DNA from 2 places in the Shewanella sp. GutCb genome. Region 2 is predicted to be linked to the other one. Evidence: predicted binding sites of a transcription regulator. Region 2 holds the regulator's gene; the other holds the start of a gene.
The links. The regulator LexA, encoded in region 2, represses DNA repair genes until DNA is damaged. The targets are predictions, from matches to a motif close to TACTGTATNNNNATACAGTA.
Positions count from the first base shown of each region.

Region 1 (8,837 bases), on a different contig from region 2:
TTGAAGAAACGCTCATAGATCAAGCGAGTAGTATCATCGAGCCTTTAGCCATTGCGGCAGAGGTCGGTTTAGACAGTAAAGATTTTGAAACCACAAAGCGCTTAATCACCGCCGCTCAGCTCAACAAAGCCTCTTTAGTACAGTTTATTGCTATTTTTGATGTCGACAACCGTGTCGTCGTCACCTCGCATCATTATAAAAATCATGAAGTCATGCGTTACGACAAACCGCTAAGTTCGATGCTAAGAACTGAACTTGAGCAAGTCGGTGACAGTATGATTTTACGCAGCCCGATTTTCAAAAACAGTGCAGTGCGACCTGTCGATACCTTCGATGAGAATGACAATAGGATCTCAATAGAGGCCGTTAAACTCGGCTACATATCGATATTGATCAATAAAGAGAATGCGCTGCTTGAGCAACATCGCGCCGCTGTGGCGGCGTTTATTATTGTATTGATTGGGGTGCAGCTGAATCTATTTTTTACTTTCCGACTGGTTAAAAACGTAACCCAACCCATTACCGAAATGGTACGAGTGGTTGCCAAAATTCGAGAAGGTAAACTCGACACCCGTTTAACCGGAAACCTCATTGGTGAGCTGGATCTGCTTAAACGCGGTATTAATGCCATGGCAGGCTCCTTGTCGGAATACCATGATGAGATGCAGCAAAATATTGACCAAGCCACATCTGATTTACGAGAGACACTCGAACAAATTGAGATCCAAAACGTTGAGCTTGATATGGCCAAAAAGCGGGCGCTAGAAGCCAGCCGGATTAAGTCTGAATTTTTAGCCAACATGTCCCATGAGTTACGCACCCCACTTAATGGCGTCATTGGTTTTGCAAAACAGTTATTAAAGACCCCATTACACTCCAGTCAGCAAGACTATATTCGTACCATTGAGCGCAGCGCCACGAGCCTACTCAGTATCATCAACGATATTTTGGATTTTTCTAAGCTAGAAGCCGGTAAAATGGTATTGGAAAACATGCCATTTTCTTTGCGTGAAATAGTCGAAGAAACCGTCACTATGTTGTCTAGCAGTGCACGAGAAAAACAGATTGAGTTGGTGATCGATGTTGACCCACGTATTCCAGAGGATGTTACTGGCGATGCGATGCGTTTTAGCCAAATCCTGACGAATTTAGTCGGCAACGCAATTAAGTTTACCGACAGGGGGAGTGTGCAGCTTAAGATGCAACTTGAAGAGATTGCGGACGGTAAAGCGCGTGTCCGTATTGAGATAATTGATACAGGTATCGGTATTGATGCCGAAAAACTGGCTGCATTATTCCAAGCTTTTGGCCAAGCAGATTCTTCTATCTCAAGGCGCTTTGGTGGTACAGGTCTTGGACTGGTGATCACCAAGCGTTTGGTTAATCGAATGGGTGGCCAAATAGGCTGTAATTCAGAGCTACAACAAGGCTCAACCTTCTGGTTTTCCTTACCTCTTAACTTAAGCCAATTCCCCATCAGCGATACCTTACCAATTGGTACGCTTAAGAATAAAAGCATTTTACTATTCGAACCTAATCCGTTATCACAGCATGCCATTGAACGTATGCTGCTACGCTGGGGTCTTAAAGTCACTAAGGTGACCAGCAGTAAACAGCTCGAATTTATTGTGACTCAGTCAAATCACTTGTTTGATTATGGGCTCTTTAGTTGTAAACCGCTCGCGACTGGCGGCAACGGTGTTGAGCTGCTCAAAGTGGCTAAACCTAAAATAAGTTACTTAATGCTGATAAACAATTGCGTCGAAAGTGAGGATATCTTCACTCAAATTCGTCCCTATATCGACAAGCAACTCACGATGCCTATCGGTGAGAAGCGACTGTCCAGTAGCTTGATCGATCAACAATCTACACTTGAAGCCGAAGTATTGCCAATGCCTGCAATAATGTCGGCCCCCGAGGTGAGAGAAAACTTAACCGTACTGGCAGTTGACGACAACCCTGCTAATTTAAAGCTTATTGATACATTACTAAAAGAGCTAGTGACCCAAGTGCTCATTGTCGATAATGGTGATGCCGCGGTAGAAATTGCAAGACAACGCAGTTTTGACCTTATCTTTATGGATATTCAAATGCCAGGCACTGACGGCATTAGCGCCACTAAACTGATAAGACAAAATTCAGCGAATCGCAATACGCCCATTATAGCAGTGACCGCCCACGCTATAGCTGAAGAGCGAGAGCGTATATCATCGAGTGGTATGGATGGCTACTTACCCAAACCTATCGATGAGGCAGCACTGAAGGAAGTGATCCGCAAATGGAAAAACAAACCCAAGTTCACCCACTTTGATCAGCGCACCTTAAATTGGGAACTGTGTTTGACGCAGGCAAATAACAAGCCAAACTTAGCAATTGATATGTTGAAGATGTTGTTAAAGTCACTGCCAGAGACGGTGGAGCATATCAATAGTGCACTCACGAATTTTGATCAGCAAAACATGCTTACCTGTATTCATAAATTACACGGTGCAAGCTGTTATTGTGGCGTGCCGACCACCCAACAACTTTGTCAGGAGATAGAGTCAGGGTTAAAGCGTGGTGTTACTGTAGAAGATGTAGAACCTGAAATCCTTGAGTTACTTGATGAGTTAACTAAGGTAGAATCAGCCGCTAATCAAGTGATCACCCAGCTATCAGTGGAAATAAAAGATGACAAATAAACCGGGCTTTTTTCAACGCTTAAAAGGGCTAACACTAGCACAAAAGAAACTTTTTGCTATTGCATTATGCCAGCGCATGCTACCCAATTATCAGCTTTTTTCTGAAGTGTGTGAATTTGGCAACCCGAAGGTGCTCGATACACTGCTCAACCTGCTTTGGCAGTCAATGTACGACAATAAACTGAAACTAAATTTAGAGCTACAAATGGAACGTATAGAAGAAAATACGCCAGAGCCTGCTGATTTTGACGTCTACGGCGTATATCCAGCCCTAGATGCAGCGGTAGCCTTAACCTCTTTGCTAAGCGCACTAGAAAGTAAAGTTGAAGAAGATATCACTAATATCAGTAAGCTCTCGTCAGCCACGGTTGCCAACTATATTGAAGCAACCTGCGAGCAAGATTTTGATAAAGAATCAGAATTAGATGATTATATTTTTAACCATGAAGTCATGGTTGAAGAAAAAGAGATGCAAGAAGATCTTCTGCAAACCATCGAAAAGAACCCACATCTCAAAGCCGATTTCATCAAAGAGTTACGCCGAGAAATTGTCACCGTCGGCATATCAAATATTGGCGTCAGCGCAGCAGAGTAATACCGCAAAAGAGTCGCTTTATTAAAGCGACTCTTATACTCATGCCATTTGTAACATCAGGATCACGTGGGTATAGAATACGCTTAATTCAAGGTGATAGTTGTTCCCTTAACTGTCCATCGAGAACAATTGCTCCGCTTTGGACTGCATAAACTCGATAAAGAGCTTAACCTTCAAAGGTTGATGACTGCGTTGATGATACAAGATTGAAATCCGCCTTTTCTCACCAATCCATTCAGGTAATAGCGTTGTCAACTGGCCGCTCTTAAGCTGGTTTTTCACAAAAAGTGCTGGGCCATATAAAACCCCACCATGATCTACAGCGGCCTGCACTGCGCCATTTAACTCACTTAACGTCAGTTTTGCAGGTCCATCATAATAAAAGTTCTCTCCCGATGGGTGCTTTAAAGTCCAGTTAAACAAAGGCCATACTTTAATCAACGCGTGTTGTTCTAAATCGCTTGGATGGCACAAGCTAGGTGCCTTATCCATATACTGCGACGAGGCAAACAAACCATAATTAAGCACGCCAAGAGAGCTCGACACCCAAGAAGAATCTGGTTGGGTGCCACCGACAATAGCAACATCAACCCCCTCATCTATAAGATCGATTACGTTATTATTTTGTACTATATGCAGCTGTATATCTGGGAATTTTTCACAAAACTCGTTAATGGCATGGATGAAAATCATCGAAATAATTGACACCGGAGCCGCTATTCTAAGGGTACCTTCAGGCTTATCCACCGCAGCGCCTCTGATACTGTCAAACTGAGATACTATGGCCTGATATTGCTGAAACAGCGCTATGCCCTCCTCTGTTAGACGCAGCTTGCGAGTGTTCCTCATCAACAACTGCTTATCGAGCTGTGTTTCCAATTTAGTCAACTTACGGCTCACCGTTGCAATTGGCATCTCCAGCTCTTTAGCGGCTTGGGAAAAGCTCCCTGCATTAACTAAATGAACAAATTGGTAGATCAGCTGTAATTCCAAACCAAAATTACTATTCATCAATATAAACCCAAGCGTTTAAAACATAAAAAGGGGATCGGCTACGACCTAAGATTAATAGTATAACAAAACGTAAATATGATAATGTTCTAACTCAATTTTATGCGTGTTTTACGTATATTGTAGACAAGTTAATAGAGAAAATATGTCAGCTGTTATAACGCCACTACTCGCTGTATTTGGCATCATGTTGATTGGCACTTTGGTGCAAAAATCAAAACTGCTGCCTGCTGAGACCGATCAAGTTTTAAACCAATATGTGTACTATATTGCGTTTCCGGCCATTATGCTGATCACATTGGCACAAACCCCGATCAACGACATACTGCACTGGGGTTATATCGCTGGGTTTAGTGGCGCCATGCTAACCAGCTACGCGATCACCTTTCTCGTCTCGCGTTGGACCAATCCATCTCAAAACGCAGTCGCGTCTATGCGAGCGCTCAACGCCACCTTTGGCAATACTGCTTTTATCGGTATTCCCTTAATGGCGATGTTGTTTCCCAATAATCAAACGGCACTCGCCGCAGCCGCTATTGCCAGTCTATTATCGGTGTTAATTTTTGCCATCGCGCTCGTGTCATTGGAAATGATTGGCCGCAAGCAAAGCAGCTCAGCGGCAAAAATCATTAGCCTCGCCTTAATGCACAACCCTATTGTAGTGGGTAGTATGGTTGGGATAGTCCTATCCGCAATGACAATTACTTTGCCTGATAGTATCGCCCTCATCATTCGTCAACTGGGTATGACCTCGAGCCCTTGTGCACTGTTTGCCATCGGTATGGTGCTCGCTAAATCAGCTCAACACCAAACTTCAACACATATTATTAGCCTGAAACAGCTCACAGAGATTAGTGCTATCAATGCCATTAAACTGATTTTTCAGCCTCTAGTCACTTACTTGATCATGTTTAGCCTAGATGTTGATCCACAATTGATTGCTATGGGCGTCATACTCGCGGCGCTGCCGACTGCTGCCAGTGTCTACCTACTTGCACAACGGTACCAAACTCAAGTCATCACCAGTGCTCAGGGAATACTATTGGGTACCCTTGTCACCTTTATTACTTTACCGTTATTAGAAGCTTATCTATTGGGTTAACATTCGATGCTTAATTTAAAAGCCCGCCTTGCTAAACCTTGGTTCTAGCAACTTTTACTTCTGCATAGTGAGAGAGTGCACTAGCTAAATTTATTACTCCGCCAATAAACATCTTCCATCTAACTGTATTAATTACATTTTAGCTTATAGGGTGCGGTAATTAGAGATGAAAAAAGTTGCCGATATCGATTAATTTTCCAACTGATAGTTTACTGTATAAAAAAACAGTATATACTGTTCATTAATACAGTGTATTGGGATAGGACATCACTATGCTTTGCCAACTCAGCATTAATAATTTTGCTATTGTGCGTTTTTTGGAACTCGATTTTAAAGCCGGCATGACCAGTATCACTGGTGAAACCGGCGCGGGTAAATCTATTGCTATAGATGCATTAGGCTTGTGCCTAGGTAATCGAGCCGACGCTAATGCCATTCGGCCTGGCGCCACCAAAGCGGAGGTAAGTGCACGCTTTTCATTATCTGATATTCCACTCGCAAAGCGCTGGTTAGAAGATAATGATCTCGAACTAGATAATGAGTGTATCTTAAGACGAACCATCAATAATGATGGCCGCTCACGCGCATATATCAATGGTAATCCAGTCCCACTTGCACAGATAAAATGCCTCGGACAACTGCTGATTGGCATTCATGGCCAACACGCTCACCATGCGATGCTAAAAAGTGAGCACCAGCTTACTTTACTCGATAGTTACGCCAACCATAAGATGCTACTCGACACTGTAGCGGCGAGTTATCAGAGATGTAAAACGGTTGAAAAACAGTTACATCAATTAGAGTTAGCGCAGCATGAAAGGCTTGCTCGTAAACAGTTACTGCAATACCAGGTTGAAGAACTCAATGAGTTTGCCATTGCTAAAGGCGAGTTTGAAACCATAGAGGCTGAACATAAAAAACTCGCCAACAGCACTGCATTAATCGAGCTATGCCGTAGCCAATTAAATATTTTGCAGGACAATGATCAAGCGAGTGTTGAGTCATTATTAAATACCTCTATAAGTCAGGGGCAAGATTTAGAAAGTTATGATGCCGAACTTGGCAGCGTTGTCGCCATGCTTAATGATGCACTTATTCATGTACAAGAGAGTAGTAGCGAGCTTGAACGGTATTTAGAAGGTTTAGAACTCGACCCTGAATACTTTGAACAATTAGAGCTTCGGATCTCTAAAGCACTGCAACTGGCGCGCAAACACCATGTCAATGCCAGTGAATTGTTTGCTCACCATCAAGGTCTGTTGAATGAACTCAATGAGCTTGGATCGGACGGGGACAAACTTGAAGAGATCCGCAATCAACTGCAAAATAGTCAACAGGCATATTCGAATCACGCACGAAAACTAAGCCTTAGTCGTGGCCGCTACGCTAAAGAACTCGATAAAAAAGTGACTCAATCGATTCATGAGCTGAGCATGCCTAAAGGTAAATTCAGTATCGCAGTCAACTTTAATCAAGCCGTCATTAGCCCTCAAGGCTCCGATGCTATTGAGTTTCTCGTGACCACCAATCCAGGTCAACCTTTGCAGCCCATTGCTAAAGTGGCCTCAGGCGGAGAACTCTCTCGAATAGGCCTTGGCATACAAGTTATTACCGCTAAAAAAGTCGCGACTCCAACACTCATTTTTGATGAAGTAGATGTGGGGATATCAGGTCCAACGGCGGCTGTCGTCGGCCGGATGCTGCGGAGTTTAGGGGAATCGACTCAAGTATTTTGCGTGACCCACTTACCGCAAGTTGCCGGTAATGGCCATCAACATATGTTTGTTAATAAGACCAGTAAATCTGGTAAAACAGAAACATCCATGGTCGCCCTAGATAAAGACCAGCGAATTGAGGAGTTAGCTCGCTTACTGGGAGGTGACACCATTACCAGTAATACGATTGCCAATGCTAAAGAGCTGCTGTTTAGTTAAATGAACTTGCGTAAAACAACCATTAAAAAAGGAGCTAACAATAGCTCCTTTTTTAATGCCACACTCACGACCTAAATCAAGTAGTGAGCTGCGGTGTGTAAGCAAATCAAGGAAAATATCCCTGCAAGTACATCATCAATCATAATCCCAAAACCACCTTGCACTTTTGCATCCAGCCAACGAATCGGCCATGGTTTCAAAATATCAAAAAAGCGAAACAACACAAAACCGGCCAGTAACCATTGCCAACCCGCTGGCGCCGCTATCATGGTGATAAGTAAACCGGCAATCTCATCCCAAACAATAGCACCGTGATCATGCACGCCCATATCTTTAGCGGCTTTATCACATATATAAAAGCCGATTAAGACGGTAAAAAGCGTCAAGCCGATATACCAAGGTAAGCTCAATGGTGCCATTAATAAGTAGAGCGGTATGGCGGCAAGCGTACCAAACGTACCTGGCGCCTTTGCGGCTAAACCTGAGCCAAATCCTAATGCCAAAAAATGAATAGGATTTTTAAGAGACAGCTTGGTTAGTGCCTTATCTTTTGAAAGTAAATTCATCAATTAAAGTGCTCAAATCCGAGGTTAATGGGCTCAAATGGCTGTTTATCTAACAACAATTTCAACTTGCCACCCGTGCAAATTTGACCAATCTTAGTAAACTTCACACCCGTCTCAGCCAATGCGATCTCTAGTGCGCCTTTTTGGGCTTCAGAGACAGTAAAGAGTAGTTCATAATCCTCACCACCCGTTAATGCATAGCTTAGCGCCATCTCAGCTGAGACATTGGCTTTGAGCTGGGGAGATAAAGGCAGCTTATCGACATTGATTGTGGCGCCAATATTCGAGGCTTTCAGTACATGTTGGATATCAGAGACTAAACCATCTGAAATATCAATGGCACTCGATGCCAGCGTGCGCAGTGCTTGCCCCGCTAATACCCTTGGAGTTGGCCGGTAATGACGATTAATAAGATAGTTTCTATCGTCTTCATTACAATCCGCTTTTCCACGCAGTAGATCTAGCCCTAAAGCTGAATCACCTAATGTGCCGGTAGCGTAGATCCAATCTCCATTTCTTGCGCCGCTACGAGTCAGACCCGCATGCTTAGGCACTTGGCCATTAATGGTAATGGTGATTGAGCGGGGACCACGAGTAGTATCACCGCCAATAAGTGCTACGCCATAGTATTCGGCAATTTCAAACAAGCCTTCACTATAATCTGCCAACCAATTTTCGTCGACTTCTGGCAAGGTTAGCGCCAATGTCATCCATGCAGGCTCCGCGCCCATAGCAGCCAGATCGGATAAATTCACCGCTAGCGACTTATACCCCAGATCTTTTGCAGGCATATCAGCAAAGAAATGCACGTTTTCCACTAAGGTGTCACAAGATATCACAACAGATTTATTTGCAGCGGGTTCAACAATGGCGCAATCATCACCAATGCCAAGTGCAACGTCTTTTCGAGACTGGGCACGCCCAGTAAAAAAGCTTTCGATTAATTGA
Region 1 is NZ_PJBL01000002.1:128,844-137,680, forward strand. It holds gene barA (two-component sensor histidine kinase BarA) at 1-2,681, shown strand, start outside; gene CXF86_RS02355 (YjaG family protein) at 2,671-3,276, shown strand; gene CXF86_RS02360 (LysR family transcriptional regulator) at 3,385-4,287, opposite strand; gene CXF86_RS02365 (AEC family transporter) at 4,433-5,389, shown strand; gene recN (DNA repair protein RecN) at 5,662-7,323, shown strand; gene CXF86_RS02375 (phosphatidylglycerophosphatase A family protein) at 7,395-7,889, opposite strand; gene thiL (thiamine-phosphate kinase) at 7,889-8,837, opposite strand, start outside.
Region 1: a site for LexA is predicted at 5,600-5,619, ahead of recN (DNA repair protein RecN). Genes of this name have one in related genera too.

Region 2 (8,837 bases):
GGTGATCGTCCTGAGCTGCTGGTGAGTCTTGTGTGATTGTGCTCATTTTAATCCCTTACTTTCCGTGACCAACAACGTCAGAAGCTTGAACAGCATCACCTGAGTTATTACCCCATGCATTGCGCTCATAAGTCACCACAGCTGCAAGCTGTTGTGGTGTCAGTAGCGAGGTAAATGCCTGCATAGCAGTACCCGGTTTGCCATTGATAACAGTATCGAGATGACCCGTTACTGGGCCGGTAATCACTGCGCTCCCCACTAACGATGGAAAGGCGCCGGGTAAACCCGTTCCTGCCGCTTGGTGACAAGCAACACAACTGGTCATGTAGACTTTCTCTCCCATGACCATAAGCTCATCCATTGTTAAGTCATCTAAAGCCACAGCTTTAACTTGTTCTGCCTCAGGTAAGCTGGCAGGTAAAGTGACCGGGATTACGGTGTTGGGATCGCTGGATGCAGCTGGGCTTGAACTCGCGCTAGCAGAGCTCACATCCGCGGCTTGAACTGTATCGCCTGAGTTATTGCCCCAAGCATTACGCTCAAAAGTCACCACGGCAGCAATTTCAGTTGCAGTCAGCTGTTTAGCAAATGCTTGCATAGCAGTACCAGGCTTACCATTGACGACGATATCGACATGGGCGCCGACGGGGCCGGTGGTAATTGGGCTGCCAATAAGAGAAGGGAATACGCCAGGCAGACCTGCACCATTGGGTTGATGACATGCAGCACATTGAGCGAGATAGATTTGCTCACCTTGAGCCATGAGTTCGTCCATGGTTAAGGTTTGCGAAAGTGCGGCCTCTGCTTCAGCTTCAGCATTATTAGCTTGTTGCTGCTGGGCAAGTAACCACTTATCGAAGTCTGCTTCTGAAAGCGCTTCGACAACAATCGGCATAAATCCGTGGTCTTTACCGCACAATTCAGCGCATTGACCACGATAAATACCGGGCTTATCAATTCGTGTCCAAGCTTCATTGATAAAACCGGGGTTAGCATCTTTTTTGACAGCAAAAGCCGGGACCCACCATGAGTGGATAACGTCATCAGATGTCATCAAAAAGCGTACTTTACGATTAATGGGTAATACGAGATGTTTGTCTACTTCAAGCAAATAGTGTTCACCTTTAGCTTCGGTGCCCTCTATTTGTGCTCTAGGAGTCGACATTAAGCTATAAAACTCAACGTCTTTATCGAAATAGCTGTAATGCCACTTCCACTGCGAACCTGTTATTTTAATGGTGAGGTCAGCATTACTGGGGTCTTCCATTGCAATCAAGGTTTTGGTTGCGGGAATAGCCATGATTATAAGAATAATAAAAGGCACTACAGTCCATAAAATCTCGACTTTAGTACTTTCATGAAAGTTGGCGGCGACTGCGCCTTTTGATTTGCGATGGTTGATCATGGCATAAATCATTGCGCCAAAAACAACAATGCCAATAGCACAGCAGATATAAAGGATAATCATATGGAGGTTATAAACCTTACCACTGATCTCCGTCACGCCTTCTGTCATATTAAACGGCATTTCTGATGCAAACAGTGTAGGCGAAAATATTAGCGCCAACACACAGTACAACAATTGCTTCACTAGACTTCTCCTCTGTCAACAAGACAAAGAAGAGTCACACAGTAAGTCTCTGCTCTATGTAAACTCTTCAGTTCCCAAAAAAGCAACGATGACTTCAAAGTGCGCGAGTGGTTTATCCATCGTGTCGTTATGTTTCGACTATCGATTAGACTTTATATAATTTCAGTATTTTAATACTGGTTAGTGTAACCACACTGGCACCTACGGCTGAAATATATCAGGCCGATCTCAGTCTTCATATACTCTTTAAGGATCTACAGTCCATACATAAAGACCGACGACTAAATCGCTCGGATATAACAATATATCGTTGTTATCAGTACCTACCCTACTTGGTGTTGAAATATTGATCAAGATCACTTTTTGATTCATTTGCTTAGCAGCAGTAATAAAAAAGCTCCCGTTAAGGGAGCTTTGCTTTAGAGACTAGATTTGTAATAGAAAGAATTGCTTAATGGACTGCTGCGAACAGTGAACCTTGTTTAAACCGCTCGTCCTGTGTATTTATTGTGCTGTCAGGTAAGTGAGCATTCGCATTTTCAATAATGATACCCACCGCTTGAGCACTCTTTGCGACTAACTGCAGTCGTCTACTGTCTCGTGCATCGACTTCATTCGTCCAGGTTATTACCGCGCTTGATGTGCCACTCGTGAGCGCTTTTTCCATAGCCCAAAGTGTTTCGAATTCATCTTTTGCGTGTACCAGTAGGATTCTATCCATGCGGACGCCAGCAGAAGCGAGCATCTGTTTGTAACCGATATTAGGTGGGCTAATTAATACAATCCAGCGACCTTGTTGGCTCAGTTGAGCAAGTTGGCCACTAATCTGTTTTAATTCAGTGCGCCCCTGAGTGTGAGATACCATAGTTTCGATATCTGTATTTACCTTTTTAGACATAGCTTGAGCAGGTATATCTTGCCAAAGGCCAGGGTGACGCGGGCTTACACCTAATAATTTGTTCATTGCCAATCTCCATTACGGATCACGCCAACGGCTAAACCTTCAATACTTAAGCTTTGGTTTGCCAGATCAACTTCTATCGGTGAATAATCTTCATTCTCAGCATGTAAATAAACTTTATTGCCTTTCTTTTCAAAGCGTTTAACCGTGACTTCATCTTCTACTCGTGCCACCACAACTTGACCGTTGCTTGCATGTTGGATCTTATGCACTGCAAGCAAATCGCCTTCAAGTATGCCGATGTTTTTCATGCTGTCACCGCGTACTTTAAGCAGAAAGTCGGCTGACGGGCGGAACATGGTAGGATCAATTTTATAATGTTGCTCTACATGTTCTTGAGCCAGAATAGGTTCACCTGCGGCCACTTGACCAATAAGCGGTAAACCAAGGTCGGCATCTTCGGTATCATCTTGAATTAACTTAATTCCTCGAGAGGTACCTGGCATGATCTCAATACAGCCTTTCTTCGCTAAAGCTTTTAAGTGCTCTTCGGCTGCATTGGCAGATTTAAAGCCTAAACGTTTGGCTATTTCAGCACGGGTGGGTGGCATACCTGTGTCTGTAATATTGCGTTTAATTAGCTCTAAAATTTCAGCTTGACGTGGTGTAAGTGGTCTCATTATTAAGCCTGTCTTTCCATACAGTAACTGTCAGTATATACAGTATTTCTGTTCGCGCAAGTATTAACCAAATTTATGTTAAAGTTGAATTTATTAGCACTAGGGTGGGGCTGAGAGATTAAGGAGGGATGAACGAGATTTAATCCTGATAGGCAGGATATACATAGACTTATGATGGCTTAAGTCATTGTTCTATAAATACGCAAATGTTTCCGAGTGCCATTATAAAGCAATTGCGCAAACACTCCGAAATTCTGGTATTCTACGGGGTTATTAGAAGCGACTATACTGCAAGCGAATCATGTCGAAAAAAGACTCTCTTTGGTTTAAATCATTACGCTGGATCCAAAAAAAGCTCGTGCACACTATTGTAGTGCCTCATGATCCTTTTGAAGACCTCAATCTCGATCCAAGCAAGCCACTCGTTTATGTCATGAAAACAGAATCTGTTAGTGACATAGCAGCTCTTAGTGAGATAACCGGTAAATTCGGTTTACCTAGCCCATATAATGACTTAGAGGTTAACGGGGTGACTGCGCCGCGCGTTGTCTGCCTTGAAGGTAGCAAGCCTCTATTTGGCGAAAGAGAAAGTGCCGAACAGTATTTGCATTGCTTTAAGCGCCTATTGAGTGTGCATAAGCAAAATGAAGAATTAGATATTCAGCTAGTTCCTGTGAGTCTTTATTGGGGACGAACCCCAGGCAAAGAAGACGACACCATGCGCGCTGCTGTGTTGGAGCGTCAAAATCCGACTTGGTTACGCAAGTGCTTGATGATCTTGTTTCTCGGTCGACACAACTTTGTGCAGTTTTCTAATGCTGTTTCTCTGCGTTATATGGCAGACGAACATGGTACTGATAAGCGCATCGCACAAAAACTAGCCCGTGTCGCGCGAGTGCATTTTCAGCGTCAACGTAAAGTAATGACTGGGCCTCAGCTGCCTAAGCGCCAAGCTCTGTTCCATGCTTTGCTAAAGTCAGAATCAATTACCCGAGCCATTAAAGAAGAAGCGACAAATAAAAAAATCTCCGAATCAGAAGCGCGTGCAAAAGCGATGGAGTATCTAGATGAAGTCGCGGCGGATTACTCCGATAGCTTAGTGCGTATTACCGAGCGTTTTCTTACTTGGTTGTGGAATAAGCTTTATAAAGGTATCAATATTAAGGGTGCGGAGCAGGTTCGTCAGTTGCACCATGATGGTCATGAAATCGTCTATGTACCGTGTCATCGCAGCCACATGGATTATTTGTTGCTGTCTTACATCCTCTATTATCAAGGCATGGTGCCGCCGCATATTGCTGCCGGCATTAATCTTAACTTCTGGCCAGCAGGACCTATGTTCCGCCGTGGTGGCGCATTCTTTATTCGCCGAAGTTTTCGCGGTAATAAGCTCTATACCGCGGTATTCCGTGAATACCTCGATCAACTCTTTACTAAGGGTTATCCGGTTGAGTACTTTACCGAAGGTGGCCGCTCACGCACAGGTCGTTTATTGGCCCCTAAAACAGGCATGATCGCCATGACGCTTAACAGTGTACTGCGCGGTGTTGAACGTCCTGTCACTTTAGTGCCGGTTTATCTTGGTTATGACCATGTAATGGAAGTGGCGACTTATCACAAAGAATTAAGTGGTAAAAAGAAGAAGAAAGAGTCGGTTTGGCAAGTGTTTGGTGCGATTCGAAAGTTAGGTAATTTCGGCCAAGGCTATGTGAATTTTGGTAAGCCAATTACCTTACACAATTTCTTGAACGATGAAGTGCCAACGTGGCGTGAAGATATCGTCCAAGACCCAGAACAAAAGCAACCATGGTTTACACCAGCGGTGAACAAGTTGGCCAGAGAGGTGATGACTAACATTAACGATGCTGCTGCGGTAAGTGCAGTGACGTTAACCAGCTTAGTTTTGCTAGCATCTGAGCAAAATGCGTTAGAGCGTAGCCAGCTAGAAAAGCAGTTGGACCTTTATCTCACGTTATTAAAAGAGTTGCCTTATACCGAATACACATCGGTACCAGAAGGCAGCGGTAAAGACCTTGTATCTCATGGTCTGGAACTGAAAAAGATTAAAATTGAAAGTGATTCGCTTGGGGATATCATTTCCATCGATGATAGCATTGCAATTACAATGACTTATTATCGTAACAACATTATTCATTTAATGGTTGTCCCCTCGCTAATTGCCGCTTGCTTGCTGCGTAAAGAGCAGTGTACTCGTGATGATGTGCTTAGCTTTGTCAGTGATTTTTATCCGTTGCTGAAAGCGGAACTGTTTATGGGCATTGAGGATCCGGCAGCCTATACACACCGCATTCTAGATATTTTTGTCGCGCAAGGCTTAGTGGCTGAAAATGGTCATTTCACTGTTGCTGATAATAAGGTGAATAAGTTGCTGCTGTTGTCTGGCACGATAGACGAAACCATGCAACGTTACGCCATTTTGTTTAATTTGTTGGCAGTAAAACCGAACATGGAACGCTCGGAGCTTGAACGCGACAGCCACCGTCTTGCACAAAGGCTGGGAGCGCTTCACGGTATTACGGCGCCAGAGTTTTACGACAAGAAGCTATACGCCACGCTCAGCGTTAAATTAAAAGAGTTAGGTCATCTAACGGATAGCGAAGGGTGCAGTGATATCAAACGGATTAAAGACAGAGCCAATTTACTGCTGCGTTCATTGGTAAGGCAAACAATAGTCGATAGTGTTAATGCGGAGCAAAATAGCTAATGGCCAATCATATGAACGCGGCCAAGAATAAGTCTGCTGGAAAATCGGTGTTAGGCGGCGCAATGATCATCGCCGGCACCACTGTTGGAGCGGGCATGTTCTCGTTGCCTGTTGTGGGCGCTGGGATGTGGTTTGGCTATTCAATGCTGATGCTGGTTGGCATATGGTTTTGCATGTTGGTGTCGGGGCTGATGTTGCTCGAGACTAATTTGCACTTTAAACCGGGTGCGAGTTTTGACACATTAACGAAAACAACATTGGGTCAGTTCTGGCGTATCATCAACGGGCTCTCAATTGCCTTTGTACTGTATATTTTGACCTATGCTTACATTAGTGGCGGCAGCTCGATTGTTAACCATAGCCTTGCAGGGCTTGGGATTAACTTACCGCAAAGTATTGCCGGACTAATTTTTGCCGCCGTATTAGCGTCAATCGTTATTATCAGCACTAAAGCGGTCGATAGAATTACCACTATTATGCTGGGTGGTATGATTATTACGTTCTTTATTGCCGTAGGTAATCTGCTGATCGATGTGGATACCACTAAGTTGTTTGTGCCTGATGGCGAAACCAGTTATGCGCCATATTTACTTGCGGCTTTGCCCTTTGGCTTAGCAAGCTTTGGCTACCACGGTAACGTGCCTAGCCTGGTAAAGTATTACGGTAATCAACCAAAGACGATTATTAAAGCCATCTTCATTGGTACCTTCATCGCACTCGTTATTTATAGCTGCTGGTTAGTGGCGACCATGGGTAATATTCCACGCAGTCAGTTTATTGATATTATCGCTCAAGGCGGCAATATGGGCATATTGGTTGGGGCATTGTCAGAAGTGATAGCCAGTCGCTGGCTTAACACCATGTTGTCGTTATTTGCCAACCTTGCCGTTGCTTCATCATTCCTCGGTGTCACCTTAGGCTTATTTGATTACCTTGCGGATCTGTTTGGTTTTGATGAATCTCGTCAAGGCCGCTTAAAGACCGCCGCAGTAACATTTATACCGCCAACTATTTTGGGCTTGCTATTTCCCAACGGGTTCTTAATTGCTATTGGTTTTGCAGCATTAGCGGCAACTATTTGGGCAGCGATAGTCCCTGCTATGATGGCCTATAAATCACGACAAATATTTGCAGACAGTGACAGTTTTAAAGTGCCAGGTGGCACGCCTTTGATCGTCGTCATCATCATTTTTGGTTTGGTCACTGGCGCATGCCACTTACTGGCCATGGCTGGTATATTGCCCGTTTACGGTTAATCAGCATCATTCATCTGTATGATTAAAAAGCCTCTTTTATAGAGGCTTTTTGTTTTGTCGGTTTATCTTGCTCATATATTGCGTCGGGGTTTGCTTTCTAAAGCGAGCAAAGGAGCGACTGAAACTATGAGCATTTGCATAGCCTAAGCGTTGTGCTATCTCGGCTAAATCTTTTCCTTCCAACATGTATTTGATTGCTTGATTACACAATATATAACCCGATATGTGGGTGAAGCTAAAGCCTATTTTTAGCAAACGCCGTTGCAGTTGCTGCCCTGAGATCCCAAAGAGTTCTGCGACAGAAACCACCGTGGGTAGATCATAATAGCGAGCATAGTTGATCATTTCGTAGAGCACTTTGGGTAGGTCAGAGGGCTGTGGCATGTTCAAATAACTTTCAAGCTGAGCGAGTGACACTGAAGTGGTTAACGTCTCGGTGGGAAAATAATCCATCGGTGATGAACTGAATAAGTCGTCGATACTTATCCATAACTCAGTTTGTGCGGCATTCCAAGATACGGGGCAACCAAATATCGCTTCAGTCTCTTTTTGCTTAATCGGCGGGCCGCTGAGCTTGAGCTTTTTTAAAGTGTAATGATTGCCGGTAAAGTGTTTGATGGCATTAAACAAAGTGATCGCCACCCGCAGTGAATCATGTGAACGAGCCCTTTCTTTGGCATAAGGGTTGTTGTAGCACCATTTCAATATGTTACCTGATTGCAGCGCATAATAGCTTGCCCCAGAATGAAAGCTACAAATCCCATGGTTAATCCGCCGAAAACACAGGGCTAAATCAGGCGCCGACAAGAACCAGTTTCCCGGTATCTCTAGTGCCGAAATATCCAGGTAATGCTGAATTTTCACCATATAGTCGGTATCACCCGTTAGCATCTCTAGTTGTATAAACCATTTAGATACTTCGGTAAACGGGATGAGTGCCATTCGTTCGTCAAACAGAGCGGCTGGGATCGACAGCTCGTTTAAACTAATTCCATAGTGAGCTTCAACACCCTTAAAAACCGGCGCGATATAGCTAGAGCGGATAAATGCCGTATCCATTGTGATAACCATCTATATTTCGAATGTGGATACCATATTGAATCATAGAATAGAGCTAAATGATATATAGAGGTATCCTGGCTTGTTCTAATTTATAGACAGGGCAAACTGCTTTTTCAATCAGTCGATTTTAAGGTCTAGTTCCCTATGAGTTTATTCAGTATGCCGTTCGTCGATACCGGTGTTGATGCCGCTTTACATGGCGTTGCAGGTGTCGTGATGGTGCTGACAATTGCCGCTGCCGCATTTGGCTTCTGGAAGATCCATGAAATGCCTATTAACAAGGCCCATAAAAAACAGCACCAACAGATAGGGCTCATTACCGCGCTCACCTGGATAGGCTTTGTCTGGCATTGGGTGTGGGTCATTGCGGTGATTGTTGCGTTCGTTGATAGCGAAAAAGCATTGCGCCGTGTGCGAGATATCTGGCGAGAAAACAGTAACGATGACACGAGTGATAACAATGCAGAAATAAAGCCACTTGAGATAAATGAGGAGCAAACCAATGCTTGAAGGTTTAGCGGTTTGGGCTCTATTGATCTACCTGCTGCGTTTAGTCGGCATGCCGTGGAACACTTATAGTAAAAGCTTCGCTTATTTAGGCGGAACGGGGTGGCTGATGTTT
Region 2 is NZ_PJBL01000105.1:82,993-91,829, reverse strand. It holds gene ctaD (cytochrome c oxidase subunit I) at 1-46, opposite strand, end outside; gene coxB (cytochrome c oxidase subunit II) at 56-1,591, opposite strand; gene CXF86_RS20510 (cell division inhibitor SulA) at 2,043-2,555, opposite strand; gene lexA (transcriptional repressor LexA) at 2,552-3,172, opposite strand; gene plsB (glycerol-3-phosphate 1-O-acyltransferase PlsB) at 3,474-5,897, shown strand; gene mtr (tryptophan permease) at 5,897-7,153, shown strand; gene CXF86_RS20490 (AraC family transcriptional regulator) at 7,190-8,212, opposite strand; gene CXF86_RS20485 (MFS transporter) at 8,360-8,725, shown strand; gene CXF86_RS20480 (HlyD family secretion protein) at 8,718-8,837, shown strand, end outside.